3 regions of the Paenibacillus sp. OSY-SE genome follow, and region 1 is predicted to be linked to each of the others. Evidence: a T-box and tRNA genes for the amino acid it is inferred to sense, from the RefSeq annotation. Region 1 holds a T-box; the other regions hold tRNA genes.
What was found. The T-box of region 1 lies ahead of argS (arginine--tRNA ligase). A T-box ahead of a tRNA ligase gene usually reads a tRNA of that ligase, here a tRNA-Arg.
Positions count from the first base shown of each region.

Region 2: it encodes a tRNA-Arg, which carries the amino acid that the T-box ahead of argS (arginine--tRNA ligase) is inferred to sense. The anticodon was not compared.
Region 3: it encodes a tRNA-Arg, which carries the amino acid that the T-box ahead of argS (arginine--tRNA ligase) is inferred to sense. The anticodon was not compared.

Region 1 is NZ_ALKF01000205.1:347,888-358,088, forward strand. It holds gene A372_RS0132435 (DegV family protein) at 1-335, opposite strand, end outside; gene A372_RS0132440 (hypothetical protein) at 562-744, shown strand; gene A372_RS0132445 (hypothetical protein) at 1,036-1,461, shown strand; partial or broken gene A372_RS36865 (IS5/IS1182 family transposase) at 1,619-1,798, shown strand; gene A372_RS0132450 (hypothetical protein) at 2,133-2,504, shown strand; gene A372_RS0132455 (hypothetical protein) at 2,564-3,112, shown strand; gene A372_RS35175 (MarR family winged helix-turn-helix transcriptional regulator) at 3,363-3,755, shown strand; gene A372_RS0132465 (hypothetical protein) at 4,013-4,201, shown strand; gene A372_RS0132470 (S41 family peptidase) at 4,220-4,663, shown strand; T-box leader at 4,720-4,985, shown strand; gene argS (arginine--tRNA ligase) at 5,030-6,757, shown strand; gene A372_RS0132480 (hypothetical protein) at 6,820-7,149, opposite strand; gene A372_RS0132485 (sensor histidine kinase) at 7,239-8,633, opposite strand; gene A372_RS0132490 (response regulator transcription factor) at 8,630-9,337, opposite strand; gene A372_RS0132495 (multicopper oxidase family protein) at 9,560-10,201, shown strand, end outside.
Region 2 is NZ_ALKF01000185.1:89,565-99,765, reverse strand. It holds gene A372_RS0116650 (phosphoglycerate kinase) at 1-83, opposite strand, end outside; gene gap (type I glyceraldehyde-3-phosphate dehydrogenase) at 398-1,402, opposite strand; gene A372_RS0116640 (sugar-binding transcriptional regulator) at 1,439-2,494, opposite strand; gene A372_RS0116635 (TetR family transcriptional regulator) at 2,853-3,437, shown strand; gene A372_RS0116630 (DMT family transporter) at 3,682-4,017, shown strand; gene A372_RS0116625 (DMT family transporter) at 4,017-4,331, shown strand; tRNA gene A372_RS0116620 (tRNA-Arg) at 4,520-4,594, shown strand; gene A372_RS0116615 (heparinase II/III domain-containing protein) at 5,263-7,152, opposite strand; gene A372_RS0116610 (helix-turn-helix domain-containing protein) at 7,277-9,619, shown strand; gene A372_RS0116605 (carbohydrate ABC transporter permease) at 9,767-10,201, opposite strand, start outside.
Region 3 is NZ_ALKF01000189.1:54,556-64,756, reverse strand. It holds gene asnB (asparagine synthase (glutamine-hydrolyzing)) at 1-986, opposite strand, end outside; gene A372_RS0118645 (hypothetical protein) at 1,255-1,566, shown strand; gene A372_RS0118640 (hypothetical protein) at 1,605-1,955, shown strand; gene A372_RS39115 (hypothetical protein) at 2,006-2,134, shown strand; gene A372_RS0118630 (DUF4870 domain-containing protein) at 2,224-2,526, opposite strand; tRNA gene A372_RS0118625 (tRNA-Arg) at 2,825-2,901, opposite strand; gene A372_RS0118620 (hypothetical protein) at 3,203-4,141, shown strand; gene tig (trigger factor) at 4,323-5,609, shown strand; gene clpP (ATP-dependent Clp endopeptidase proteolytic subunit ClpP) at 5,942-6,538, shown strand; gene clpX (ATP-dependent protease ATP-binding subunit ClpX) at 6,552-7,799, shown strand; gene ispG (flavodoxin-dependent (E)-4-hydroxy-3-methylbut-2-enyl-diphosphate synthase) at 7,843-8,940, shown strand; gene A372_RS34260 (bactofilin family protein) at 9,031-9,456, opposite strand; gene A372_RS39110 (M23 family metallopeptidase) at 9,496-10,201, opposite strand, start outside.

The DNA of each region.
Region 1 (10,201 bases):
AAGGAAGGATATTCTTCCTGCACCATTTCAAGCATCATGCGCGAGGAAGCATACGTCCCGGAAAGCTCGGAAGAAAAAGCGATGTATACCGCCTCATCTCCTGCCTTCGCGATCGCCTCGAACGTTTCTTTGAACCGTTCCATCGGCACTTGAGATGTCTTATACACGAGGCCATTCCGCATGCCATCGAACATCTGTTTCGGCAGTATGGTGACGCCGTCCTCGAATTGATCGCTATCTATGGTCACAACGATCGGCATTACCGTAATGCCCAACTGTTCAACGATGGAATGAGGCATGTCGATTGCGCTGTCTGTAAGAATATGAATAGTCATCTGATCTACGCTCCTCATACGGATTGTTTCTTCTATCATAACATGAGATGCTGCAACTTCCATGAAGAATTGTACAGCTGATTGTATGCACTTTGACCTTGTCGTACGGACTGACGGAAGCCGTTCATAAGTGTATGAATATTACGAAGGCAGCGCTCATACAAGTAGAGAAAGGATGCAAGTCTGCATTATTATTACGAGCTAGCGCTAAAAGGGAGAGAAGTTCATGGCGAAGAACAAACGCGGCAAAGCGTTGTGGAACATGCCGTCGCACGGACGAGGGACATGTCCGGTCTGCAGCAGCACCCGCATCAAGCTGCTCTACACGCGAACGAAGGAGAACGGAACGGCGCTGAAGGTGTGCAAAAAGTGCTTCAATGCGGCTCAGGAACGGATTGACGCATCGTAAAGTCAAAGTGAGAGAATACGAGTGAAGACGGCCATTGGCCGTCTTTTGCCATAGGTTAAGACGAAGTTCGAACCATCTCCCAAATGCCTTTCACGCTAGATTGAGACTGGAATTTATTTGGAAATATTGCGGAAAAATATCGGCATTATCAGACGATGTTAACAAAAGACGTCATTAAACCACCGGGAAATGTAAAAACAGTCTAGTTAAAATCATTGAACTAATTTATTACAATAGAACAAGGAAGTGTACACTCCACTAATTCCAAACAACAAAGGAGAAAGATAACTTATGAAAAAGATGATTCTTACCATTTCCGCCCTGTCCATGTTGGTTTCGGCCAGTCCGGTATTCGCCCACAACGCAAGTGCCGCTCCGCAAAATCAAGCAAGTGAATTTGGGACGCTGGCATCCTATGGTTACGGATTCGAACTAAGCAGAGATGAAAGGGATGAAAGTGGAACTTTCTATGCAGCCAGCAATAAGGTGAAATTATATGTTACGCAAAAAGGCGACAGAAGCAGCGCCACCGAAGTCAAATATACTTTAGTTCAAGTAAACGATGACGGTTGGGAAACGTATGGCTCTGTCGTTGTAGATGGCAACACTAGAGACGAGTATGTAAAAACATTTAATGTCGAAAAAAATAATAAGTATTATTTCCTGATCACCAACAAAGGTAAGTCGGTACGCGGCAATATTGAAGCAACGCATTAATACAAAAAAATGACGTCTGTGCCCGACGAGGCCACTGAAAAAGCCCACTTAAAGAAAAAGGTATAGTTCCTCAAATTATGAGGAGGCTGTACCTTTTTCTGTATGATAAGGTATCAAAATTAGCGGGTGAGTCCGATGATTCAAAATCCGACAAACGATGATCTTAAGCCCATTTACGGATATCTATAACCTAGTCGTTCCGAAGGATAATTTGTTGCGACAAATTAACGAGCTAGTTGACTTTTCCTTTGTTTACGATGAGCTAAAGAATAACTATTGCCTCGATATCGGCCGCAATGCCATTGACCCTATTCGTATGTTCAAGTATTTACTGTTAACATAGGGAGCCACTTTCAATCTCTAATTCGCAATACAGCAATGGTTGTTGCATTCCTTATCTTTTTCTTAACTGCTACGCACACATATGCATTAAATACGCAAGCCGATTTGCAATTTAATCACAGTCAGATAGAATTAAAGGACGATAACTCATCACGAACGAATATTTCAGATTACCCTGATTCGCATGGAAATGATAGTATGTTTGTTGTTCCAGCGCTTCCATGGATAGGTTGGGGAATTGGACAATTAATAGGTTGGTTAACAGCAGGAGCGGCCGTCACAATTGCCACGATTGAATTGGCTGGAGAAACATATGTTTTGTCAATGAAATGGCGGAAGCAATCAGCAAAAGTAAAAAAGAAGACAAACCTAGATTTTATGTAGCCAAATCTCGAAATGGAAACAAAGAACCTTTGCTTATCGGAAAACCATTAGGGGAAGGCGAAGCTGAATTATGGTTAAAAGCGAGTATTCATAACGAAGTATGGGCAGTAAGCGATAAGGATGCGAAAGGTCTTGCCATGAGAGTAGGGCAAGGGAAATTTGTAGGACCTGAGAATCACTGGCAGACAGGATATAACGATACTCGCTATTATTATCATTATCATGGTGGCAGCAGAGGAGACACAGGCCATATCTTTTACGGAAAAAGTAATTTTTTGGGTAAAAATAAAAGTTCAAGCAAGAATAAAATGCTCTAGTACCTTCTCAACTAAATTTAATTTAAAGCGATAAGATGAAATTGAAAAGAGGGAGAAAATTGAATCTCGACATCAACAAGTTATTCAAAAAATACTTGACTTTAGATATTCCAAATCCTTTCACTCTAGAGCAAATCAATAAAAGATTTAAAGATTGCTATTTCGCTGAGGAAGTAGATATACACTATTTTTCTGATTTGGAAAAAGATCCGCATGCCAATTTTGATACAGTTGTAAAAGCTTATATATTCCGAGATGAGCGAGGAATTAAGGAACTTCTTAAGCTTAACCCTGACGAGTATTTAGAATGTTATCATCCCAATGGAATTAACATCATTCTTAACTCAGAGGATCAGACATATTTGTCAGGTGCTACAGAGCAAGGTATGTCATTCTTGCTAGGTCTTGAGACAAGTATTTTCTGTGGGATCTCACAAGAAAACATGAAACTTGGAAATGAAGAGTTCGAAGATTATCTGAAGGCGTTATATTTAGCGGGATATATTCAATTTGAAGACGACTCACTGATTGAGAGAGCCTATCAGCGTTATCGAGACGGGTACACACTAAAATGGTATGGATTAACTGACGGAGAATCAACATTTTAATGAAATAATTATCAAAATAAACTTTAAGTGACTGGGTTTCTCGTCGAGCGCAGTCATTTTCTTGCCTATTGGATAATGCACAAGGTCATTCCACGTTGTTGACAAGAGTGAGTTAGAGGTTTAATATTAATCGGCAAATAATTAAGTGCTTAATTATGTATGAAGGGATTGATTTTCCATCATAAAATATGACCCGTTCAAAGAATCCATCATACCCGTTAAATGGTTTCTAACTTCTTATAAGACAAATGTGTCGCTGGTTCGCCAGCTTGAAGAACAATTGGCCCCGCTTGGTCTTACGTTAGGACGGTTATGTCTGTTGTATGCCCTGCAGCAGCACGGAAGTCCGGCATTGCCCTCTGAGTTGGGGGATGATTTGGCCGTCACGCGCGCCAATATTAGCGGATTGCTGAGAGGGTTGGAACGGGATGGAATGGTCCGCCGCGCGCTTGATCAAGCAGATCGAAGACGCGTGCTGGTCTATTTTACTCCGGCGGGGGAGGACATCTTGAATCAGGCATGGCCCATTTATGAGACAACGGTAAGCGCTATGCTGCAGCCTTTGACTACAGATGAACAGATGACATTGCTTCGTTTGCTGCACAAGCTGAATGCTTCCCAATTGGCAGTGAATGACGATTAAACCTTTGGTCGCAGTTGACCAAAGGTTGCTATAAGCTAAATAGTTAAGTGATTAATTATAAACTGATTAACTAATAAGAGTGAACAAGAAACGAGGTCAAAAGAATTCTGAAGCCAATGATTCTATTTATTTTATCGATATGCTCCTTTTGGGTTGGATTTGATTCGATCGTTACAGTTCCCCTCTTGCCGGAGAGCGCCAAGGCGACTGAGATGCCGCCGTAGGGGGGGCAGCAGGTCAAGGAAGATCTGGCATTCGTGATGAGCAAAATAAAAAATGTGCATCCCGCGACACTCGATGGCGTACCCGAATCCGTCCAACGAACCTATGATCACTCTATCGCGCAAGTGAGCCAGACGAATCGGCTGCTGACGAATTACGATACGTATTTGTATGCGCTGCGCCTGCTGGCAGAGTTGAAGGACGGTCATTCGATTGCTGGATAATCCGCCTTTGGCGCAACGGTGCGCCATTCGGTAGAGGTGGCTGCTTCGGGAGAGAGCCGTCCGCCTTCCGGGGTCACCGCTTTTCCGAGTCAAGAGCTTCAAAATAAGCAGCAGCAAGAGCTGTTGTTTCAGGGCAAATTGCATGTACTTACGTCCAAGCACACAATGAGCTCCGCCATGTGGATCGCAACGATCGTCCAAGACAATCAGCTTGGCACCGTTATCGGGGAGCCGACAGGCGGCAAGCCGAGTTACTATGGCGATATGATTTTATTTACGATGCCGCATTCGAGGGTGAGATTCCAACTGTCCTACAAAATATTTGAGCGGCCAGACTTGGCACGCGATGCAGCGGACGCTTGCTATCCCGACTTGCTTGTACCCGACAATGTAGACGATCGGGTGGCCGGGACAGATACGCAGCTGGAATTCGTAAAAACGTTGATTCGGAAACCGATTTGAAACGGACGGTTGATTTTTGCAGGCGACTAAGGATATAATGTGAAAAAATCAAATGTACAATGACGATGAACGGGAGAGTACTTAGCACAAAGCCGTGAAGCAGCGAGCCGGGATGGTGGAAGCCGGCACGGTGTGCGGAGGAAGCGGACCCGGGAGTTGATTTCTTGAACTTGTTCTGACGCCAGAATGGAAGTAGGGAAATCCGGCACAGCCGTTACAATCAGGAAGTGGATTTCGAATCGTTGCGTGTTGCATGCAGATAATGATCGATTTGAATTCAATTAGAGTGGTACCACGGACAGGTTCAGCCTCCGTCTCTTGCAGACGGGGGCTTTTTGCATTTTCAAGCATATTGGAGGGTTATGAATGTTGAAAGTAATTGCGGCAAAGGCGTTAGCGCCGATGCTGAACATGTCGCAGGAAGACATCATCGAATCGTTGGAGGAGCCGCCCAAAGCGGACATGGGCGATCTCGCCTTCCCATGCTTCCCTTTAGCAAAGGCGTGGAAGCGTGCCCCGCAGCAAATTGCCGCGGACGTTGTCAAGCAGGTGAATGAGCAGGATGGTGGAGAAGGCATGCGCGCAGAGGCGGCGGGAGGCTATGTGAATGTGTTTTTCGATCCGGCTGTGCTGTCAGGCGCCTTGATCCATGACATGCTTCAACCCACGTATGGGCAGCCCTCTCTCGGAAATGGGAAGCGGATCGTTATTGATATGTCATCGCCGAATATCGCGAAGCCGTTCGGGATCGGTCATTTGCGTTCGACGATGATCGGCAATGCGCTGATGAACTTGTACCGCACTGCTGGTTACGAGGTAATGAACGTCAACCACCTGGGGGATTGGGGAACTCAGTTCGGCAAGCTGATAGCCGCTTATAAGCATTGGGGAAATGATGATTTACTCCAGCAAAAGCCGATTGAGGAAAGCTTGAGGCTGTACGTGCAGTTCCATGAAGAAGCAGAGCGTCATCCGGAGCTGGAAGATGAAGCGAGAGAGTGGTTCCGCAAGCTGGAGGACGGAGATGAGGAGACCGTGTGCCTGTGGACGTATTTCGTGGACGTCAGCATGAAGGAATTCGAGCGCGTCTATGAAAGACTTGGCGTTGGATTCGATTACGTATTGGGCGAAAGCTTCTACAATGATAAGATGGATGCAGTCGTGAAGCAGCTGCAGGAAAAAAGCCTGTTGGAGGAAAGCGATGGCGCGATGGTCGTGCGCTTGGATGAGGAAGGGATGCCGCCGTGTCTCATTCTGAAATCGAACGGTACGACCATTTATCCGACTCGTGATCTGGCTACGGCCATTTACCGCAAGGAAGTGATGAAGGCAGATAAGCTCCTGTATGTCGTCGGCGCGGAGCAGCGGCTGCATTTCCAGCAGGTGTTCACCGTGCTGGGCAAGATGGGGTATGAGTGGGCGCGTGACTGCGAGCATGTGGCGTTCGGCCTGATGACGGTGGACGGCAAGAAAATGTCGACTCGCAGAGGGAAGGTCGTCTTCCTGAATGAAGTGCTGGATGAAGCGAAGGGGAAAGCACTAGCAATTGTTGAAGAGAAAAATCCGACGTTACATGATAAGGAACAGATTGCGGAAGCGATTGGGGTAGGTTCAATCGTCTTCGGCGACTTGAAGAACAGCCGCACGTTATCCGTTGATTTCAGTCTCGACGAAGCATTGCGCTTTGAGGGAGAAACCGGGCCATACGTGCAATACACCTATGCAAGAACGGTGCGCCTATTGGAGAAAGGCTTGGAAACGATGGGGGAATCCGGCTTGGAGAAATACGCAGCAGATCAAGCGAAGGCTGCCGCTAATCCATATTTGGCCGGGAAGGAAGCTTGGGCCAGTATGAAGTCGTTGAGTCAATACGAGCAGATCATCGCATCTGCTATCGCATCCAACGAGCCGTCTATCCTCGCCAGATATTTGCTCGATGTCGCCAAGCACTTCAACCGCTTCTATAATCATGAATCGATTCTCGTAGAGAACGAAGCGGAGAAGTCGGCCAAGTTGCTGCTCGTCGCGGCTGTATCGCGCATCTTACAGCACGGCCTGCACTTGCTCGGCATGAAGACGCCGAAGCGGGTATAGCGAGCAGCGCGAACGGGCGGTTGCGCAGCTATTGCCGGCAACCGCCCGAACAGCTTCTACATTTATACCCGGTTCGTATACGAAGCCGTCGTGTATTGCGGCTGCGCGTATGCGACATTGGCCGATGTTTGAATCGAATGCTCCAGCTCGCGGCACACTTGCGATACCTGCTGCATTTGCTGCATTGCCACTTGATGTCCTTGCAGCGCTGTCTGGATGATCTGCGATGCTTGGCGTTCGCGCTGAGCCAACTCTTCGAGGCGCGATACGTTTTGCTGCTCTTGCTGCAGCAGTTGCTGATACATTTGAGATGCCCGCTGTGTCTGCTGCATCAATTGCTGAATAACTTGTTCGCACTGATTGAGCTGCGAGGACATTTGTTGGTTGTACATGCTGAAACCACCTTTTCTTGTATGTTCATATTCCCTGCCTTATTGTGGTACAACAATCTTCTTTTTATGCGCAGGAAGAAAAGATGTTTCTAATCGGATTCATGCTTGGCCAACTTGACGGAGAAGGCCGTTCCCTTGCCGTGTTCACTCTGCACATCGATGCGGCCTTGATGCAGCTCGACGAGCTTGGAGACGATAGCGAGCCCAAGTCCGGTTCCGCCGTAATCGCGCGAACGGGATTTCTCCACTCGATACATCCGCTCGAATAGATAAGGGAGCTCTTCTTCCGGGATGCCGATGCCCGTATCTTGGACGCATACTTCATACTGCTGCTGCAACGGTACAATGCTTACCCGAATGGAGCCTGCTTGCGTGTAGCGGATGGCATTGTCGAGCAGGTTGATCCATATTTGCTCCAGCCTCATTCCGTCTCCCCACACGAATGCTTGCCGCAGTTCGGTATGGAATTCCAATTCAAGCCCTTTCTGTGCGGCAGCGCGTTCGACCTTGGCCACGGCGCTTTCAACGAGCGGGATAAGATCGATCGCTTCCGGAATCAGCTCTATGCGCCCTTCTTCCATCTTGGATAATTCGAACAGATCATTGATTAATCGATTCAGCCGCACTGCTTCCGACGAGATAATCTGCAAGTAAGCGTTCTTCTCTTCCTCCGATTCATACAGCTCCTCTGAAATGACCTTCGCATAGCCTTCCAAGTAGGTTATGGGTGTTTTCAGTTCATGTGAAATATTGGCGAAAAATTCATTGCGTGATTCGCGCAGCCGCTGCAGATCCCGGGCTAGGTCGTTAATGGCATGGGCGAGTGAGCCGATCTCGTCTTGGGACGTGACCGGGACTCTCGTTCCCAATTGTCCGACCGCAATCTGTCGAGTCGCCTGCACCATATGCAGCAGCGGCTTAGACATGCGGCGGGACAAGACGAGCGAGAAGCCCAGCGCAATCAAGACGCCGATGACACCTGAGATGGCGATCATGTGCCGTACCTGCCCGACAAAGCTGCGCACGCTGTCCAATGACGATGTAATGATGACGCCGCCCATAAATTGTCCGTCATTTATGAAGGCTCGTCCCGATACGATGCATGGCTCTTGATCCGGCGATTCGAATTCTTTATCGATAAGCTGTCCTGCTTTGAGCCGGTTCCATTCCTCAGGGGTCAGCAGCTCGCTTATGTTCTGGGAATGGCGATTCGAGCTGCCCGTGGCGTTGCCATCCCGATCGAAAATATGGATGCCGACCTTCGAAAATTCCGCCATCGTCGAGACCGCGTCCGAGGTCAAGCCGTGCTGCGCTTCGGCCATTTTGACGAAATGAGCGGACAGCTCCATGACTTCCTGATGGGCCTTTTGGTAATAAAATGAAGTGAATATCCGATCGGTTACGATGCCGAGCGGGATGAGCACGATGAGGAACAACGACATCATGGAGGCGCCAATCTTGACGTCGACGCGATTCCATTTCATGATGACGTCCCTTTCTGGTTGAACTTATAGCCGACGCCCCATACGGTTTGAATCGGATCGTAGCTTAATTGTGCCTTTTGTACTTTATCCCGAATGTTTTTTACATGATTATCGACCGAACGGATATCGCCCTCATAATCATAGTCCCACAGCTGTTCGACGATCCGATCGCGGGAGTATACTCGCTGCGCATTGGAAGCCAACAGCAGCAGCAGCTCGAATTCCTTCGGTGTGAAATCGACGGCTTCCCCCTTGATGCGAATTTCCCGGCTGTCCGGATATATATCCATATCGGGAACATGAATGGCGGGCGTCGACGCAGTGTTAGCATGGCTCACCTGCGCTCTGCGCAGCAAAGCTCCGACTCTCGCAACCAGTTCCTCCCCATCAAACGGCTTGACCACATAGTCATCTGCCCCCATATTCAGCCCGTGCACTTTATCCTTCGTATCCGTCCGTGCCGTAAGCATCAGAATCGGGATGGGCCAGCGTTCGCGAATCCGTTCACAGACACTCCATCCGTCCATGCCCGGCATCATGATATCCAAAATGACGAGATCCGCCGCTTCTCTTTCCATGATCTCCAACGCCTGTATGCCATTATCGGTTTCAATGACGTCATAGCCATTCTTTTTCAAATAAATTCGAATTAAATTGCGCATATTTCGCTCGTCATCGACGACGAGAATCCGTGTGCCCTTCATAGCAACCTCCTTATCCGCTCCTCCTTATTGTAACGCAAAAGGTTGTATAAATTGTATAGGGAATGCTGCCTTATTGGCGCAGCAATGTGCTGTGATGAAGGAGAAGTACTGGTAATGCGCCAAAGTGTGTTGTTATTGCTTAACAGGTATGCCATCTACAACATTTGTACAAAATTGCTTCTTATAATCAATTGTGCGTAACAGATGAAAGGATGTGGGTCAATGAACAAACGCACATGGTTGAATATTTTTGTCGTCATAACCGCTCTTGCGGGAGTGATCGCCTTATCTGGATGTTTCGCTGGGAGCGATGAAGGAAGCAGATCAGATGGGAAGGCAAGACAAGCAAGCGGGAATGAAGGGATGAATCATGGGGTGGACGCCGCGGTATCTGGCTCGCTCGAAGACACGAACGGACGGCTCACCGGCACAATTGAGGTGTTGGATGGAAGCAATGCGACGCTTACCGCACAAGCAGGCGAATTGGAGATCGCGTCCGGGAAGAAGCTGCCGGTGTGGACGTTCAATAACAGCGTGCCGGGACCGCAAATTCGCGCACGGGTGGGGGAGACGATCAAGGTTACTTTGAAGAATGAGTTGGAGGAGCCCGTATCGATTCATTGGCATGGATACCCGGTGCCGAATGAAATGGATGGCATTCCCGGAGTGACGCAGGATGCGGTGCTGCCGGGGAAATCGTTCACCTATGAATTCAAGGCGACCATTCCGGGCACCTATTGGTATCACTCGCATCAGGACAGCGTGAATCAGGTCGATAAAGGCTTGTATGGATCGCTTGTGGTCGAGGACCCGAAGGATAAGGCTGATCGCGACTATACATTGGTGTTGGATGAGTGGATGAAC
Region 2 (10,201 bases), on a different contig from region 1:
TCTTCCAATGGAACGTTGAAATCTACCCGCATAAATACGCGCTTACCTTTTACGTCTACATCACGTACGCTTTTCTTGTTCATCCCCGTGTTCCTCCTATCGTGTGCTTGAACCGCTTCACGCCTCTCTTAGAAAGAATCGTTATCAGGTTCTGTTATTCTGTATGGTTCATCATTCTTTCTCTATATCATCTGTATTTACATTACGGTGTTCGATATGTGTATGATTCTGTATCAATCGGTTCTATCTATAATAAAAATTCGTTATCATCGCATAATGACAGGCTTCGCTATGACTATGGCGATGTAATATTCCGTATCGGTTCTCGACATGCCTTGCTTATGGATCAAAGAGGAGACCGCAACGGTTACTCCTCTTTGATTGTCAAGCTATATAATTACAGACCTTTTTTAGCGATGAAAGCTGCCAAGTCTACAACGCGGTTGGAGTAGCCCCACTCGTTGTCGTACCAGGAAACAACTTTAACCATGTTTCCGCCGATTACCATCGTCGTCAAAGCGTCGATTGTGGAGGAAGCTGGGTCGCCATTGAAGTCGCTGGATACCAATGGCTCTTCGGAGTAGTTCAAGATGCCTTTCAAAGGACCTTCAGCTGCTTCTTTCAAAGCTGCGTTAACTTCTTCAACCGTTACGTTTTTCTCGAGTTCTACAACCAAGTCTGTAACAGACACGTTAGGTGTAGGAACGCGCATGGACATACCATTCAATTTGCCTTTCAATTCAGGCAATACGAGGGATACCGCTTTAGCAGCGCCTGTCGTAGTAGGAATGATGTTTTGAGCTGCTGCGCGTGCACGACGAAGGTCTTTGTGCGGCAGGTCAAGAACGTTTTGGTCGTTAGTGTAGGAGTGAATTGTGTTCATCATACCTTTAACGATACCGAATTTGTCGTTCAATACTTTAGCGAATGGCGCCAAGCAGTTCGTTGTGCAAGAAGCGTTGGAGATGATAGTATGGCTAGCTGCATCATACTTGTCTTCGTTAACGCCCATAACGATTGTGATATCTTCGTTCGTAGCAGGTGCGGAGATGATAACTTTCTTCGCGCCGCCTTTCAAGTGCATTTCAGCTTTGTCTTTCGCTGTGAAGATACCAGTGGACTCAACAACGATTTCTACGCCGTTAGCGCCCCAAGGCAAGTTTTCAGGGTTGCGCTCTGCAAATACTTTAACTTCTTTGCCGTTAACGATAAGCGCGCCTTCTTTAGCTTCAACCGTAGCGTCAAGAACGCCATGAGTTGTGTCATATTTCAACAGGTGAGCCAGTGTCTTTACATCTGTTAAATCGTTGATTGCAACGATTTCTACTTCCGAGTTGTTCAGAGCCGCGCGGAATACGTTACGTCCAATACGACCAAAGCCGTTAATACCAACTTTCACCATGATGATTCCTCCCATTTCCGTAAAAGGTTTAATTATTTATTGCTCAAGACGGCCCGAAGGCACATCGAGACCACATTGGTTCACAACTTCTTCTGCTGCCGCTTCGTCGATGACCAGAATATCTTCATGGCCTGAGCGCAAGACTGCGGTAATCGCCTCACCCTTGCTCTTGCCCCCGGCGACAGCAATGACGACCTCGGTGCGGGAAATATCTTCTAGACGCAAGCCTAATGTAAGCATCGTATGAACGACACGCCCGTCTCGGTCAAAATAGTATCCGAACGCTTCGGCGAGCGCTCCCGCTTGCACTAGCTGCTGCACAGTGGCATCGTCCACACTGCGCCGCTTCGCCATCACCAAGGCATCGCCGATTCCGTGCACGACGATGCGCGCTTGACGGATGACCTGCAATATATCTTGGATATTCGGCTCTTGCTTCAATGACTGGTACGCTTCTTCACTCAGCAAATCTGGCACGTGCAGTAATCGATACTGTGCGCCTAGACGCTTTGCCATCGTGGAAGCGATGGTGTTCGCTTGATGCTCTAAGCTCTCGCCAAGCCCTCCACGCGCAGGAACGAACCAGATCCCTTTCAGCGGCGATGAACTCGTCAATTGGTCTGCCATAGCAGCCAACGTGGAGCCGCCGGTTACTGCGACAACATCTTCCTTGCCCATAGCGCTGTTGAGCGCTTTGCACGCCGCTTGGCCCAACTCTTGCTTCACGGCAGCTGATACATCCGAATTGCCTGGTACGACAATAACCTGCTTCAAACCGAATGCTTGGCGGATACTTTCCTCTAGCTGACGCATACCGAGCAGCTCGCCCATGAAGGGCTCCAGTTGTTGAACAAGTTGCCGTCCCTCTTCACTGATTCGCATACCCGTGCTATCCGTTTCAATCAGGCCCTGCGCCTTCAAGAGGTCGGTTTCGGCACGAAGCACACGCTCGGTCATCTGCAATGATGTCGCCAGCGTTCTTCTTCCGATGCTTTCGGACAACATGATTTGATGCAGGATGGTGTAACGCTTCTTCAACAGTTCAATGAGTTCGGGCAGAAGTCGTTTCTGTATCTCTAACCAATCACGCATTCTCTCCACTCCTGATCTCCCAACCATTGGACTCAAAACGTCCCATCGCAACATTTTTTGTCCCACCACTATTCTACCGAATAATTGTGCATCTTGCAAGTATCCCGCATCTAGAATGTACAAGCATCGTGAAACTTATTCATAGCTTTACATCTTAGCTTTCAGGGACGAAGGCGCCTAAGACTTACTTAACCGTTTTCCTGTGTCAAAACGACAAATTTATTGCATTTTTTTATAATTTAGTTTTTATAATTTAGTTTTGGATAGCACACAATGACTTATTCCTGCTTTACTTTTTATTTCGCATATTTTAAAATGAATGACAGTCAGTCATTTTTGAAAGATGGGCGGTGTATACGTGAATTATAAGAAAGAAGCAAAATACGAAGCGCTGCTGCAATCCGCAATCGCACTTATTTCCGAAAAGGGCTTTCAGAAGACTTCCGTCGGTGACATCGTGAAACAGGCAGGCGTCGCACAAGGAACCTTCTATATCTATTTCCCGTCGAAGAATGATATCGTTCCGGCCGTAGCTGAGCATATACTTGAGCATTTGTTATCGCTGGTACAGGCAGAAGCCGAACCACTGGATAGTTTCTGGGATAAATTGAAGGCGGTCATCGACGCGTCCTTTGACATGACGTCCAAGTACAAGGAGGTCATTCTCTTATGCTACTCCGGTCTCGCGCTCCATCATTCCTTTCCGAAGTGGGAAGCCATCTACCAGCCTTATTATGACTGGTTTGCGGAGCAGCTTGCGGCAGCGCGGCATCATGGGGAGGTGTCTCTACAGTCCGATAGCAAGTCCGTCGTGCGCATGATCATTAATATGATTGAGCAGACGGCGGAAACCTACTTTTTCGTAGATATTCAGCAAGGTCGTGTGGACCCGCAGCCGTTGAAGGATGAACTGTTCTCTTTTATACAGCGCTCTTTGAAATAACTAACGGCTGTCATGTTTAATGCGTGTTCAAAAGGGCCACTTTTCAGCACCGAGAAGATTACAAGAACTCGAAGAAGGAGGAGCGCAATGTAGACGAGACTACATGAGCACCGGACTTCGAGAGTGAATGCAAGATTTGATGTCGAATCACATCTTGGGATGCATCGTGATCAAAAGGGGGCTTTTTGAACAACTTCGTTCACACTAATCATCCGGATTGACACAAATACAGGAGGTAATATACGTGGCTTGGCTACTCGTGCTTGGTTCTGCGATACTGGAAATCATTTGGGCGTCCGGTCTGAAGTATGCGACCCACACTTGGGAATGGATCATCGTCATCACCTTGATTACCGTGAGCTATTTAATGCTCATCCAATCGTACAAGAAACTTAACGTCGCAATCGCCTATACAGTGTTTGTCGGCATCGGAACGATAGGCACTTATGTAACAGGGATTTACTTAGGTGAAGATTTCAACGCCCTGCAAATTATGTTCTTACTCATTCTGCTCGGGGGCATCGTCGGCATGAAGATGGCTACTCCCAATGAAGAGAAGAATGGAAAGGAAGGCGCATAATGGCTTGGTTATATTTGATACTGTCGGGATTTGAAGAAATTATTGCGGTCATTGCCATGAAATATGTAGATGGATTCAAGAAAAAAACTCCATTAGTCATCATCACTCTCGGACTGGCCGCTTCCATCTGGCTGCTCACGCACGCCATGTCCGTTATCCCGTCCGGAGTGGCTTACGCAGTATGGGCCGGCGTCGGCGCGGTTGGCATTACGCTGGTCAGCTTGTTCTGGTTCAAGGAGAAATACAGCCGGACGCAATTCGTTTATTTAGGACTCATAGTCGTCGGCATTATCGGTCTTCGCCTCACGACATAATTACTAGTCACACCGGGCCGAACGGGCATAGAGGTTGGTTTTAACGCCATAAGGAATGTTTGCTTTCACTTTATCGCTTCACGGAGCTCAAACATTCCTTAATGGTCAAAAGGGAGCTTTTTGAACAACCTCTACTTGCAATTCACACATAGTTGTTTTATAATAATTCTTGCACCTTTTATACAAATGCGCCCGTGGTCCAATGGATATGACGTAGGCCTCCGGAGCCTGAGATCAAGGTTCGATTCCTTGCGGGCGCGCCAATAGTATCTTGTTGGTGCCTTAATATGAAGCACTCGTACGTATATAGGCTACATAAAGTCGAAAGCATCTTGATCCTCTCCTTACGCATAGGGGGACGGAGAAGGGTGTTTTTTTCATTTTATACCGCTCTGTCGGGACACTCACTGCAACAGCATATCTCCTTCACGCCTTATTCGTTACGCGCCCATCATCGCTGCTATGCAACACAAGCCCACCGAGTATTTCAGCTCCTTTATTGTACTGGTCGCATGTAGCATCTATTTTTCATTATTATCACGAAAAGTAGACCTCGAAGCTGTAGATGTAATTTTACAGTTCATAGGCTTAAGCATGACTTATTGCAAAGCGTAAGCTCCGCTCCTTTCCGTATTTTTATTACAACTATATAGGTAGCTGCAAGGTAGGCCGGTGTCGAAGTTAACCCATTGGAAAATGTACAATAGAATATAAGGTTTCGGTCGCTCAACGGCCTGTAGACTGGATTATGTCCAGTGAATTGGGCTATTTTCCTCAACTGATGTAGAAAAAGTGCCAAAGCACTGTATAAAATCCAATAGAACCTGCCGTAAAAGGCATACACGCCGGTTCTATTGCACAAAATCCAATGAAGTGAGGCAAGCAGGCAGGACTATGCCGACTTCTTCACCAACTCTTCTTCCTTTCTCCTCTATCCCCTTTCCAGCACAAACTGCCAACGCTCTGATTGCACCGGACATCGCGCGGTCATGCTCAGACGATAGAGCGAGTCGCCCCAAGCGGCACGCAGCTTCTCGCCTTCCAATGCAATCGTCTCCACCTGGATATCCCACATCGTCTCGTCATACGACATGTGCGCCTTCACTCCGCCCGCTTCATCTTGCAGCGCAATGACGCTGCGATGAACGTGCGGTTCATAAGCACACATCCAGTTCAGCACCACGTTCTGGCTTGGCTCCGCGAGCTGCACCGCCTCTTCCAGAATGATGCGGGACGGGGCGTCCGCCTCCCGCTGCAACGTGTACGTTCGTGTCCATTGACGTATGCCGGAATCGGCCGGATAGGCCGGAGCAATGTCCACAGTAAGCCGGGATACCACGCCGTCTGCCTCATGACGAACTTTACGCGTGCGATATTGACCACCATCCGCTTGCTCTATTCCGTTCACTTCCGGAACATTATGATAGCCGGACTGCATCGTCCAGATCGAATAGCGCTCCGGGCTGAACGTCTTCGCTGTATACGTGCCGACCCCTGCATCGATCCATAGCGGGCTGCCGTCCGCATATACGATGAAGCTGCCGATATCGTTATGGTTATGGCTTTCTCCGTTATGACCGCCCTTGGCGGCAAGGAACCAGCCCTGAGCGCCGCCCCGCTCCCGCGCGACCATCACTTCTACGCCAGCCATCCATATATCAAGCGGCAGCTCCAGCTCCGATTCAAGCTCATCCGCTTCCGGCATCGAGAAGAGCTCAGACAGCATACGCTGCAAACTAGGAATCTCTTCTCCTTCCCAGTGACGGTATTCATGCTGCTGCCGATATGCGTGCAGCCCGAATGCCTGCAGCTGCGCATCCCCGATCACATGTCCGAATTGGGCGATTAATCCGGCGGGTACAGAAAGCTTGGCAGCCGAATCTGCAAAATTCACATACGCCTCGCCTCCGATGTGCATATGAAGGATGTATTTTGCCATGTTCCGAATTTTAGTGTCATCGAACACCGATACTGCTCCGTCCGTGGCGCTATGCAACAATTGCAAAGCATCATACAGCGATGCAGCAGCACGCCCCCAATAAGCTGGCCCTTCATCGCATCCCCCGTCCTCTTTATAGGAAGCGATAAAGCGGTCCAAGCTGCGAAGCGCCTTGTGAACCAAGGAGACGCGGCGCCGCTCGTCCTCCTCGATAAGCAGCAGAACAGCCAAACAGTTGGAATTGCACCAAGGATTCCAATTGTTTACGAGCATATCAGGCTGGAAAGACATCCACCAGTAATTATCCTCCCGCTCGTACGAGTCCAGAATGCGCACATGAAGCTCCCGGCGCACACGCTTCCCTAGCTGCGGACAATGCGCATCCAACGCTTCTCCCAGCAAGTAGTACGACCAAGCTACCAACGCAGCCGTCTCTCCCGCACCCAAATCGATGACCGGCTCATCGATATCAGGAAGCGAGTAGACCTCTTTGCGGCTAATATCGCTTAAATGGGCCGGCCAGCACCAGGTGCTCTCCTCGCATACCGCCCAGATGCCGTTCACGATATCGTCGAGAAAGCGTCCATTGTATTCCATGCTCTCGGCCAAGACGAGGCGGACCAGCGCCTTACGGCGCGCAAAGTAGGCCTCCTGGTATCGTGTGCGGTTGCCTGTCCGCACATAATCCATATACAATGAGGCCGGCAGCACGGGCCACTCCGCATGAAGATAAGTCTCCCCTTGCGCTATCCAGAACGCCCGTATATCATCCGCTAGCCGCAGCCAGCTCTCCCGGCGTGCAGCCTTGGGAAACGGCTCATATGCATAGGATGGAATCAGCTTCTCTTGCAACAGGTCCAGACTATACCGTTCTATCAGCATATACAATCCTCCCATTTTTCTCTTTATGAATTGCTTTGGAACTTAACGCAAGCGCTTACATTTATGCTATACTAGAGCATGTTTCACCCCAACATCTTAAGATCATGTTAGGAGGGGCCGTACGTTGCTTGCTGCCATGACCAAAAAAGTCTCCCATCTGCTGCGTCCTGTCTATCACAAGCAAAAGATGCTTATTTCCATGCTGCTGCTGGCGACCATCCCCGTGCTTGTGTTGGGGCTGACCATTTCTAACGTCCTGACTTCTACAATACGGGAACAAGCCACTCTATATAATACGACTTTGCTCCAGCATGCCCAGAGCAAGATGAACGATCAGATCAAAAAAATTGATGAACTCCTGCTTCAATATACGTATTCCGATAAACGTGCCTATCCCGGCATTCTAGCTCAATTCGCGATGAAAGAACTGTCCGCGCGCCATCCTGAAGTGGTGCGCCAGCTTCAGAACGTGCTCGTTAACATCCGCAGCGGCATGGAGCATGTCATCGAGCTCGATTTTTATTCCTTCCAGTCTGCACGCATTCTGACCTCGGATAATCACTTGCTGAGCGAGGAAGAGTTCCGCGACCCGCTCGCGCTGGATATGGCCAGGCACATCTCACTGCAAGGCGTGTGGATCGATACGCGCACCAGCATTCCAGCCAACAAGCGCATTGACCGGAACGTACTGACATTAATCCGGCCCGTAGCCGAGGATTCTACCGAGAAGAAGTCGATTACAGGTGCCATTATTGCCTACCTCGATGCCGACACGCTCGGCAATCAGATGTCAGCGAAGAATAGCTATTCCACACTCTCCCTCTTCGTAGTGAACGGGCACGGTCAGATCATTCTGGATACCGATCGCAGGCAGATCGGCAGAGCGATCAATCTCGACAACTTAGAGCAGATCAAGAACGCCGAGCCGCTGGCACAGATTCGCACCCGGCTGAATGGAGTCTCCTCCGTCCTAAGCGTTCTGCCTTCCCGGAATCAGGATTGGTACTACATATCGGCGATCTCGGAAGACGAGCTGAACCGAAGCGCGAATCAGGTGCAATGGCTAACCATCGGCATTTCGTTAAGCTTCGTCGCCATTGCCGCATTCCTGTCTCTGCGAGCAGCATCTAACTTGTACCGTCCGGTCCGCAAGCTGACCCAGGCCATTCAGCCGCTCCGCTCGTCAGATCAGCCAGCAGGCCAGGAAAGATGCAATGAAATGGATCAGGTGCACCGGGCTATCGAAGCGATGATACGCGAGAACCAGCAGCTCGAGAGCAGCCTGAGCCGCTATCGGGACAAGATGGAGCAGCATACGCTGCATCAATATTTGCTCGGCAGCATCCAAGAGCACGATGCGCGCGCTGACATTCAATACGGTCAGGATGCTTCCTATATCGCTATCATGCTGCTCACCTTCGATACGTGGAAGCTGCATGCCAAATATCCGCACGATGATCAATACTTGCTCTACTTCGCCGTAGAAAATATGGCGCTCGAGCTTGCTGAGCGTTATGGTCAGGCGCACTCGCTCATGATGAAGCCTGGACAATTCGCCGTCTTTATTTCCAGTCAGGAACCGCTCGAGCCGGAGGTGCTGAAGCAAGCCAGCGCCGACCTGCTGCATGCCATTGAGACGTATCTGCAGTTAACCGTCACCTTGTCCGTCTCCTATTCTCTGCAAGGACTCGGCGGACTCCCTGACGCCTACAAGCAAGCGGAACAAGCTTCACGTTACCGGTTCGTGCTGCACGAAGACCAGGCCATCTTCATTCATGAATTGGACCCTGCCATGAGCATCCAGCTGGAGGATATTGCAGAGTCCACCTACAAGATTGTGGACAGCTTGAAAGCTTCGAAGCTCGAGCCCGCGCAGACCGAATTCATACATCTCATGGAAGGATTGAAGGAAGGTGCCGTCTTCTCCGTAGATTCGGTGCACGGCTTCTTCTCCCAGCTGCTGGGCTCGATTCTCCGCTGTATGCAGCAGCATCACAGTATGGAATTCAAGCCGGAGCTGCAGCGTCTGCTGCTCAGCAGCTTGTCCGCGCAGCAGACGCTGGGCGATGTGGAAGCGTTCTTCCTTAAGGAAGTGTTCCAACGGCTGAAGGTGGCGCTCGATGAACAGGCTCATCCGAAGCATACAGAGCTTATCCAACGCATCGTCACCTACATCCATGAGCATTACGACCAAGACATCTCGCTGCAGCAATGCGCAGATGCCATCGGCTTGAATACGTTCCAGGTCAGCCGATTATTCAAGAAGCATACAGGCCGCAACTTCGTAGACTACGTCATTACGTATCGCATCGATCGGGCGAAGGACATGCTCCTCCATACCGACTTGCGTATTCAGGACATTGCCGAGAAGCTTCGCTATACGTCGGTGCAAAATTTTATCCGCACATTCAAGAAGACGACGGGAACGACACCGGGGCAATATCGCAAGCACATGTCAGAGCAATAGCCGGACGCCTGGCAGCTCGCGCGTCGCGCCGTTAAGCTTCCGTCGCGGTCCGCTTCCGGATCGCTTCCCGAGCTCACGGTGCCCTTACACCTCCAAGCCAATAAGCAGCAGGCGTAATGTCGGAACGCCTGCTGCTCAGCACTTTAACTATCCTTTTACCGCGCCAAGTGTCAACCCTTGCACAAAATAACGCTGCAAGAATGGATAGAGCACGACAATCGGGAACGAAGCCAGCACGACCGTCGCCATCTGAATCGATACCGAAGGCGGGAGCGGAACGTTCGGATCCAGGTTGGAAAAGATATCGGCCTGTCCGATGAGCACCACTTGACGCAACAGAATTTGCAGCGGCCATTTGTCCGGGTCGTTCAAATACAAAATCGCAGAGAAATACTGGTTCCAGTTCCCCACCGCATAAAATAGGGTGAACGTCGCCAAAATGGGCAGCGACAACGGGAATACGATATGGCCCAAAATTCGCAAATCTCCGCAGCCGTCGATGCGGGCCGACTCGATGACGCTCTCCGGCAGCGATTCGAAGAAGTCGCGCATGACCAGCATGTTGAAGGCAGAAATCGCTCC
Region 3 (10,201 bases), on a different contig from region 1:
TGGTGCTCTGTGCCAAGCTTCTCAACCATGCGTCGAATCCAAGGTTCATCTGCATTCGGCTGGAAAGCATGCGCTTGAAAGTGCTTATCGTTATCGACGTAGTCAACGGAGTACGTATGCACTTGGCCCAATCCATGCCGCTCGTAATGGCGCACGGTTAAAGCGGTTAAGGCGCTGGAGTCTAATCCTCCTGACAGCAAAGTACACACAGGCACATCAGATACAAGCTGACGCTCGACCGTATCCTCCAGCAGCATGCGTACATGCGAGGCAGTCTCTTCGGCATTTTCTTCGTGTGGAACGCTTTCCAGTTTCCAATATGTGCTTATGGCGAGACCATTATAATCGTAGCGAAGTGTATGTCCAGGGCGAAGCTCAGACAGAGCATCGTAAACTCCATGTCCCGGTGTGCGCGCCGGGCCAACCATCCAAATCTCCGCCATGCCTTCCAGACCAATGATTGGCTCAATATCGGGGTGGGCAAGGAGCGCCTTTGGCTCCGAACCGAATACGAACCATCCTTCGCCACGGGCATAGAACAACGGTTTAACCCCTAGCCGATCACGTGCCATGAACAGCCGTTGCTCCGCCTCATCCCAGATCGCAAACGCAAAAATACCGTTCAGCCGCTCTACACAAGCATCCTTCCACTCTAAATAAGCGACAAGCAGCACTTCGGTATCACATTGTGTGAGAAATTGATGTCCGCGGCTTTGCAGATCGGATCTCAATTCCTTTGTATTGTACAATTCACCGTTATAGGCGATGGCGTAGGCGCCGCGTTCTGTTTGCCGAATCATCGGTTGTGCGCCGTTTACCGGGTCAATGACGGACAACCTCCGATGCCCTAGTGCACAGGGTCCGGAGATCCACGTTCCTTTGGCATCCGGGCCGCGCGCTGATAATGTTTCGGTCATTTGCTCTAAAATGCCGGAGCATTGCGTCAAGTCCCGGTGCCAGTCAATCCAACCTGTTATTCCACACATGTTACGTTCATCCTCTCCGCATCAATCTGTCCCCCGGAAGACCGAATAAACCGGGCAGCTGGAAGATTGAGATAATACCATGGGTATGCGAAAAACAGCATAAGATGTATGTCCATCGGGAGATGATAAGAAAAACTCCTTCTGGAGTCATATCACTGAAGAGCGACCGCGCTTAGCATACGCTGTGATGCTGCTGGAGATGATGAAGGCATTCATGTTGTTTTTGATGAACGCCATTGCCTGCGCGGTACAAAAAAGGAGGTGTGCAATGGAACGCCAACCTTACTACGTGTCCGTTCAACGACGCACGGTCGTTACGGATCCTTCGTCCGGGAGCTATGAATTCGTTATTGAGGCGACTGGAGCGGAACGTGAGCATTTGCAGGCGCTGATTGATGATTTGGGGGATGCGGAGACCGATGCGTTTCGTGACTGTTTCATGCTGGTCACTATTCAAACAAATGAAAAAATAAACATTCCCTATCAGCAAAGATTGCATGCAGTATATATGTACATCCATAAGCTTGGTGCCGCAGATACGAAGCGGTTCGTGGAGCAGATGTTCGATCAGCAATCGTAGCATCGGGATAGGCATTCTGTAATCGGAGGAGAGCAAACATGATTGAGATCAAAGCAACCAAGTTCCGGCGGCCTGTGGAGATTGACGGGCGATTATGCGCTGAGGTCGGCATCATTCCGGCTGATGATAAAGAAATTCCACTGCTTGCGTATATTGCCCCCGTCCGTAACGGTGGTTACGAATTGGTGCGTGTCGTGCACAATGATGCGAGCTTGGCTAACGATTGGTATGACAATAATATGCATAATGCGTTTGAAGAGGTTGCGGCGGAAACCTTTGTAACAAGTGATTATGGAGTGAATTTTAATGCCAAGTCACATTTTTTGGATGCTGTTCTAGGTTCGACTGAAGTCCGTTATGCGGTCGATGATTTGTTCCAGATGGATTAATGCGGCACATTTGACATTCCAGCACTCCTTGGGAAAGGGGGTGAATACAAATGACAGAACAATTCAAGCAGAACAAAGGTAACAAGTACGTTCATCAGAAGAAGCATGCCAATGCGGTGCTTGCCGGCAATCATAAGCATCCTGCGGAGAAGAACCCGTGGGAATTCATAAACAAATAGCGGGTCGGATGCTAATGCGCATCCTAGCAGCACGGCGAAGGCCCCTGCCAGTGAAGGGCAGGGGCCTTCGAATCAGTCTCGCAGCCACATTAGAACGCTCCGCCTTCACGCAACACGCGCACGCCCATAATGACGTTCCAGATGAAGATGAACAGGGACGCGGCACCCATAATAATGACGAAGCCGATACTTAACAAAAACTGGGCTGTAATCAAGCTGATGATTGCCAGAACGATAAACGCATAAGGAATAATATGGGAAAACAATGCGCGACCGGCATGATGTTTAATGTATGGGTCACTCGCCACGAGCCATATCACAAGCGGCAAAATAAACCCTGCGAAGAAAATGCTGAAATAGCTCAGCGAAGACAATATATATCGAGTCGACATGTTAGTCTCCTTTCGACGATATGTGCAGTACGTACAGTATATCAGATTATTCGGTAACCTATTACTGGAAATAACCAGTGGCCTTACCGTGTATCAAGACCAAATGTATTATGATATTTATAACGGGGCTGAACAGACTAATACTTGCGGTTGCCCGCACGGTGAAGTCATCGGATTCATCATCGACGGGTGAAGGCGGGCGAGGCGTATTTTAGCACACTTTCGCTCTGTGCTTATGCCTCAGCAGTTGTTGGACACAAAAAAGCCGCCTGTATAGGCGGCATTATGTATTCTCAATTGGCGTCCCAGGAGGGATTCGAACCCCCGACCGACGGCTTAGAAGGCCGTTGCTCTATCCAGCTGAGCTACTGGGACAGGTAAGGAAGAAAAATTAGAACATTAATGATTTTATCAAAAGAATCAGCTTCATGCAATAGGGAAATTAAAAAATAACATTAATATTTTTTTACATCCTTCACAATCCGCATTGCACCACACTTCTCATTCCTATCAAACCGATGCGATGGAGGGCCGTTGAACAGGAGGGAGCGCGGTATGTTATAATGCAATCGTAACCGCACCCACGTAACGATTTGTTGCAAATACATAGAATATATTATAGAAGAATACGTCTGAGTTCTAAGCAGTTGGCTTGTTATAGAAAGAAGGTGCTCGTATGCCGGAAGAACATTCCCCATCGACAAAAAATAAAGTCGTTCTATTTCCGAAGACGCATGATTTCTACCAAATTGAATTGACCCGAATGTTGGAAACTGAACGTTACGGAGAAGCGATTTCTTTGCTCCGCTTTTTGCTGCAGTGCGACGGGGAGGATTCCCAGATTCGCGCGGAATGGCACGCATTGCTGCAATGGTTGACTTCGGCGTTTCCGGAAGCAGAACGACCAGAGGAAGGTTGGCAATTCGGAGCCGTCCATACCGGTGAGACAACATCTGCCGAAGACGAGACGGAACAGGATATGCTTCGGCGTCAATTTCAAGAGAAGGTACATGCAGATGAGCAATATATGGAACGTCTGCTGACTTCACTTACGGAAGGCGATATGGATGATCGCAAACTGTTGGTTCTGGAGCAGCTTGCGGTAGCGGACGATGCGCGCGTAGACGATGCGCTCATGCTTCTGCTGAAGGAGCGAGAACTTCATCCGCTACTGCAATTCAGCATCTTGCAAACGTTGAAGCGCAGAGGTGTTGAAGGTGAAGTCGGCTTCATGCGCGGGCAAGAGATTATCGTAGCCGAAGTCGAAGCGACACCGCTTGAGCTCTCATCCTTTCCGTCAGCTGCCATCGCGCCGATCGACAGAGTGAACGATGCCGCTTCGGTGCGTGAACCATCGCTGGCTTACTTTGCCCAGGAGATGTGGCATCAATATTTGAAGCTCATATACGGTACGGAAATCTATCGCAGGCTGTGTGAGGGCAAAGAGCTGGAGGCGGATGCTTGGGCGGCGGCTTTGCATCGCATCGTGGCGCGACTCTTGCACTTGGAAGAGGAAGAATTCGAAGTGAAGACCATATATGGAATAACCGATAATTTGCGAATCATCTATGAGCGTGCCCTCCGGTCACTTACACGTTCGCTCAGTGGAGAGTAATCAGTCAGCAGCGGTTGCAGCTGTAATTAAGTGCGAGTCAATTGACGGCAAAATTAGTTCTAAAGTGGTAAATACGCCCATCTTGAAAAAGTTTTCATAGTCGGCTATACTATAATGGTTATTCAGGACGTGTTATGGTACACTCTAGCCATGTGATTTTTTTTGGAGGGGAAGGCATAAAATGAAAGCAACCTGGGAAAAAATAGAGAAGAACGTTGGGGTTTTGGAAGTTGAGGTCAATGCGGATCGCGTAACGGAAGCACTGGACCAAGCATTTAAAAAAGTGTCTAAGCGTGCGAACGTTCCTGGTTTCCGTAAAGGACGAGTGCCTCGCCCGATTTTTGAAGCAAAATATGGCGTGGAAAGCTTGTACCAAGAAGCTATTGACATTATGCTTCCAGAGGCATATTCCCAAGCACTCAAGGAAACAGACGTTAACCCGGTAGACCAACCGGAAATCGAAGTTGAACAGATTGGCAAAGGCCAGTCTTTCAAATTCAAAGCAAAAGTTACGGTTAAACCTGAAGTGAAGCTTGGAGATTACAAAGGCCTCGAAGTTGAGAACCAAGAGGTTGAAGTTACGGAAGAAGAGCTGAATGCTGAACTCGTGCGTATGCAAGAGCGTCATGCTGAGCTTGTTATCGTTGACGAAGATACGGCAGCGACAGGCGACAGCGTCGTCATCGACTTCGAAGGATTCGTTGAAGGTGAAGCATTTGAAGGCGGTAAAGCAGAACGCTATACGCTGGAACTGGGCTCGAACTCGTTCATTCCTGGATTCGAAGAGCAATTGGTCGGTCTTGGCACAGGCGACTTCAAAGACGTTGAAGTAACGTTCCCTGAGCATTATCATGCAGAGAACTTGGCTGGCAAGCCGGCTGTCTTCAAAGTAAAAGTTCACGAAATCAAGCGTAAGCAATTGCCTAAGCTCGATGATGAGTTCGCTAAAGACGTAAGTGAATTCGAAACGTTGGACGAATACAAAGCAGATTTGAAGAAGCAGCTTCAAGATCGCAAAGAGCGCGATGCTGAATCGGCTCGCGAAGCAGCAGTGGTAGAAAAAGCGGCTGAAAACGCGGAAGTGGAAATTCCACACGCGATGATCGAGTCCGAAATTCAACATATGGTTAAGGATCTTGACAACCGCCTGCGTATGCAAGGCATGAACATTGACATGTTCTTGACATTGTCCGGTCAGACAATTGCTGATTTGCGCGAACAAATGCAAAAAGAAGCAAACACTCGCGTGAAGAACAACCTCGTGTTGGAGCAAATCGCTAAAGAAGAAAAAGTGTCCATTACGGATGAAGAGTTGCAAGAAGAGCTTGAGAAAATGGCGCAATCTTATCAGCGTTCGGCTGACGAAATCCGTACTATTCTGGAAAAAAATGGTACGATCGACAACTTGCGTGAAGAAGCTGCACTTCGCAAAACGATTAAATTCCTCGTGGACAACAGCAAGAAATAATCGCATATCGGCTGCAGACATCACCTGCGGCGTAACAGGATAAGGCACGTTACTCTCGAAGGCGTGCCTTATTTTTTCATAAGCCAAGCCCTATCACGATTCACACACATAACGGTTCACCACCCGAGTAAGGGTGTACATAATGTATAAGTAGACTGCTGTTGGTTAGGGTACCATACACGTACGCATTTCAAATTAGGATCTTCATCGCTTCAAGGGAATAGGCCCATTTGCCGTACATACACTATTGGTAATCGGTGTAAAAATGACATCGAGTACAGAAAATGATAAAATACAAATGTATAGCTTTGTAAAGAAAAGAGGTCGGTACCATGAACTTAATCCCGATGGTCATCGAACAGACAAATCGCGGCGAACGCTCTTATGATATTTACTCGCGCTTGCTTAAGGATCGCATCATTTTCTTAGGCAGTGCAATCGATGATGACGTAGCTAACAGCGTCATTGCACAATTGTTGTTCTTGCAGGCGGATGATCCGGAAAAGGATATTCACTTGTACATTAATTCTCCAGGTGGTTCGGTTACGGCCGGTATGGCCATCTTCGATACGATGCAGCACATCAAGCCTGACGTCTCCACGATTTGTGTCGGCTTGGCGGCCAGCATGGGGTCTCTCCTGCTGACGGCGGGAGCGCCGGGCAAACGCATCGCACTGCCGAACAGCGAGATCATGATTCACCAACCGCTTGGTGGAGTGCGGGGGCAAGCGTCCGACATTAAGATTCATGCGGACTGGATTATTAAGACAAGACAGAAGCTCAACCAAATTTATGTAGAACGCACGGGACAACCGCTGGAGAAAATTGAACGCGACACAGACCGTGATAACTTCATGAGCGCGGATGATGCGAAGGCATATGGCCTCGTCGACCACGTTCTGCATCCGGGTAGTCCAGAGCTGAAGTAAGGGGGGATACCGAGTGTTTAAATTTAATGATGAGAAAGGCCAATTGAAGTGCTCGTTCTGCGGCAAGTCTCAGGAACAAGTACGTAAATTAGTGGCTGGACCAGGCGTGTATATATGTGACGAATGTATCGAGCTGTGCAACGAGATTGTCGAGGAAGAGCTCGGTCATGAGGAAGAAATCGATCTGAAGGATATACCGAAGCCAAAGGAAATTCGCTCGATTTTGGATCAGTACGTCATCGGTCAGGAGCAAGCAAAGAAATCGCTGTCCGTAGCCGTATACAATCACTACAAGCGTATCAATACGCAGAACAAGATCGAAGACGTCGAACTGCAGAAGAGTAATATTTTGTTAGTCGGACCTACAGGTTCGGGTAAGACGCTCTTGGCGCAGACGATGGCAAAGATTTTGAATGTTCCGTTTGCGATTGCGGATGCGACTTCCTTGACGGAAGCGGGCTATGTCGGTGAAGACGTAGAGAACATTTTGCTCAAGCTGATTCAAGCAGCAGATTATGATGTGGAAAAAGCGGAGCGCGGCATTATTTATATTGACGAAATCGATAAAGTGGCGCGCAAATCCGAGAATCCTTCCATTACGCGCGATGTGTCGGGCGAAGGTGTGCAGCAAGCGCTGCTCAAAATTTTGGAGGGTACGGTTGCTTCGGTTCCACCGCAAGGCGGACGCAAGCACCCGCATCAAGAATTTATTCAAATCGACACCACGAACATTTTGTTTATTTGCGGCGGGGCATTTGACGGCCTTGAACAACTCATTAAGCGTCGTGTCGGGAAGAAAATTATCGGCTTTAACGCGGATGGCGGACAGAAGGACCTGAAACCGGGTGAATATTTGTCCATGACGCTTCCGGAAGACTTGCTTAAGTTCGGCCTGATTCCGGAATTCGTAGGCCGCTTGCCGGTCATCTCTACATTGGAGCCGCTTGATGAGCATACGCTTGTCCGTATCTTGAGCGAGCCGAAGAACGCGCTCACGAAGCAGTATCAGAAGCTGCTTGAGATGGACAATGTGAAGCTAGAATTTGAAGCGAGCGCATTGGAGGCTATCGCGCGCGAAGCCATCAAACGAAGCACAGGTGCGCGCGGACTGCGGGCGATCATCGAGGGCATCATGCTCGATGTAATGTATGAAGTGCCGTCGCGTGACGATATTACGACATGTGTCATAACGGAACAAGTGGTCCGTGAACGAATGATTCCGGAACTAACGACGGATAAGAAGCAAGAGGAGAGCGCCTAACCGGCGCTTTTCCGTTCGTTTCCGGCATGGGAGAGAGTGAATCATGTATTTGCGACATCAGACTAGACCTGTTCAAGTAGGCAATGTAACGATTGGCGGAAGCAACGACGTTATCATCCAGAGTATGTGTACGACGAAGACGGCAGACGTGCAAGCTACCGTTGCCGAGATTCATCGTCTGGAAGAAGCGGGATGTCAGATTGTCCGCGTCACTGTCAACAATCAAGAAGCGGCGGAAGCGATTAAGGACATTAAGGAGCAAATTTCCATACCTCTCGTCGCAGATATTCATTTTGACTACCGCTTGGCGCTAAAAGCGATCGAGAACGGCATTGACAAAGTGCGTATTAATCCGGGGAATATTGGACGCCGTGAGAAGGTCGAAGCTGTGGTGAAAGCGTGCAAAGAACGCGGGATTCCGATTCGTATCGGAGTGAACGCGGGTTCGCTTGAGAATCATTTGCTTGAAAAATACGGCTACCCGACTCCGGAAGCGATGGTGGAAAGCGCCTTGTTCCATATCGGAATATTGGAGGAGCTCGATTTCCACGATATTATCGTGTCACTGAAGGCATCGGATGTGCCAATGGCGATAGCAGCCTATACAAAAGCAGCCGAGGTCATTCCATATCCCCTCCATTTAGGTATTACCGAAGCAGGGACGCTGTTTTCCGGTACGGTGAAGAGCGCTGCCGGCCTCGGGGCGCTTTTGGCGATGGGGATTGGTTCGACGGTTCGCGTAAGCATAAGTGCTGACCCCGTCGAAGAGGTGAAGGTGGCACGCGAGCTGTTGAAGTCGTTCGGCTTAATTACGAATGCGGCAACGCTTGTATCCTGTCCGACTTGCGGTCGGCTGGATATTGACCTGTTCTCGATTGCGAACGAGGTGGAAGAGTACATCTCGAAGCTGAAAGTGCCGATTAAAGTATCGGTGCTCGGCTGTGCCGTCAATGGACCGGGCGAAGCCCGTGAGGCAGATATCGGCATTGCCGGTGCCCGCGGAGAGGGACTGCTATTCCGTTACGGAGAAATGATTCGCAAAGTGCCTGAGCAGGAGCTTGTCTCCGAATTAAAGAAAGAAATCGATTATATCGTGACTGAATATGAACGCACCGGCAAGATTCCGGGCCGCAAGCATTAACAGTTATATACGTAAAACACACGAACGTTACGAGCAACCGTTCGTGTGTTTTTTTGTGACTAATATGCGTGTTCAAAAACCTCTATGTAATTAGGATTCCATCGCTGCCTCGGCGGCACGTTGCTTTGCCGCTTTGCCGTGCTTGGCTGATTGCTTGTCATGGGCTTCGACTGACATGCGGCTCGTCCCGTTGAAATGCCCGCCTTCTTTAATGATAAAAGCGCTGCAGCTTGTATTGCCGGTCAGTTGACCGGTTTGTTCGATGATAAGCGTTCCCGTCACGTCAACATCTCCGTTCAACGTGCCTGCAATGATGACGTTAGCGGCCCGCATATTAGATTCTACGATGCCGGTTTCCCCAATTGTGACATCGCGGCTGCAAGTGACATCTCCTTTGACGGTGCCTTCTATACGCAAATCAGTATCGCAATCCAATTGTCCTTCCAGCTTCGTCGCCTGCCCGATTAACGTATCGGTACCTGGCGGCTTTTTAGCATTCGATGCTTTGGAAAACATGCCTAGTCCCCTCTTTCTTATAATAACGTTGTTAGGTGATCACGGCGGGCTAATGTAGCCCTCCGGATCGATAGCTTGATCGCTTTGACGGATTTCGAAATGCAAGTGAGGCCCGGTGCTCCTGCCGGTGGAACCTACTTCTCCGATAATTTGTCCTTTTATTACCTTATCTCCTCTTTGGGCCACGCGTTTGTTCATATGCAAATATCGGGTGGAGAGCCCGCTTTGATGCTTAATAATAATAAAGTTGCCTTTCAGCTCATCAACATCCGATTCAATTACTTCACCTTCGGCGGCGGCATAGATGCTGTCGCCGGTGTTTCCGCCAATATCCAAGCCTGCGTGAAACGCATTGCTGCGGTGGAATGGATCGTCTCGGTCTCCGAATACTGATGTGATGCGTGTGCTCTCTGTAGGCCATAGAGTTGGCGTAGCATCCAGCTTCTTCTTAAAAGAATCTGCCTGTTCAAGCAAGAGTGGAATCTGTGTATCCCACTCCTTCCAAGTTCGCTCCATTTGCTCCAGCTGCCTGTGTGAGTCATACCACATCGCTAATGCGGGATGTTCGGCAAGCAAGGACTGCGTCCGCCCTGAAGTAGATGATAGTCGCTGCGGAGGCAAGACTGACTCAATAAATTCACCGCCCACAGGCATTAAGCCAGGAAGCTGTGCAAAAGGCCGCTCATTGGATGCTGGCGGAGGTGACTTCTGTGTCGATGGTGTGTCCGTCTTGCTCGATACATGA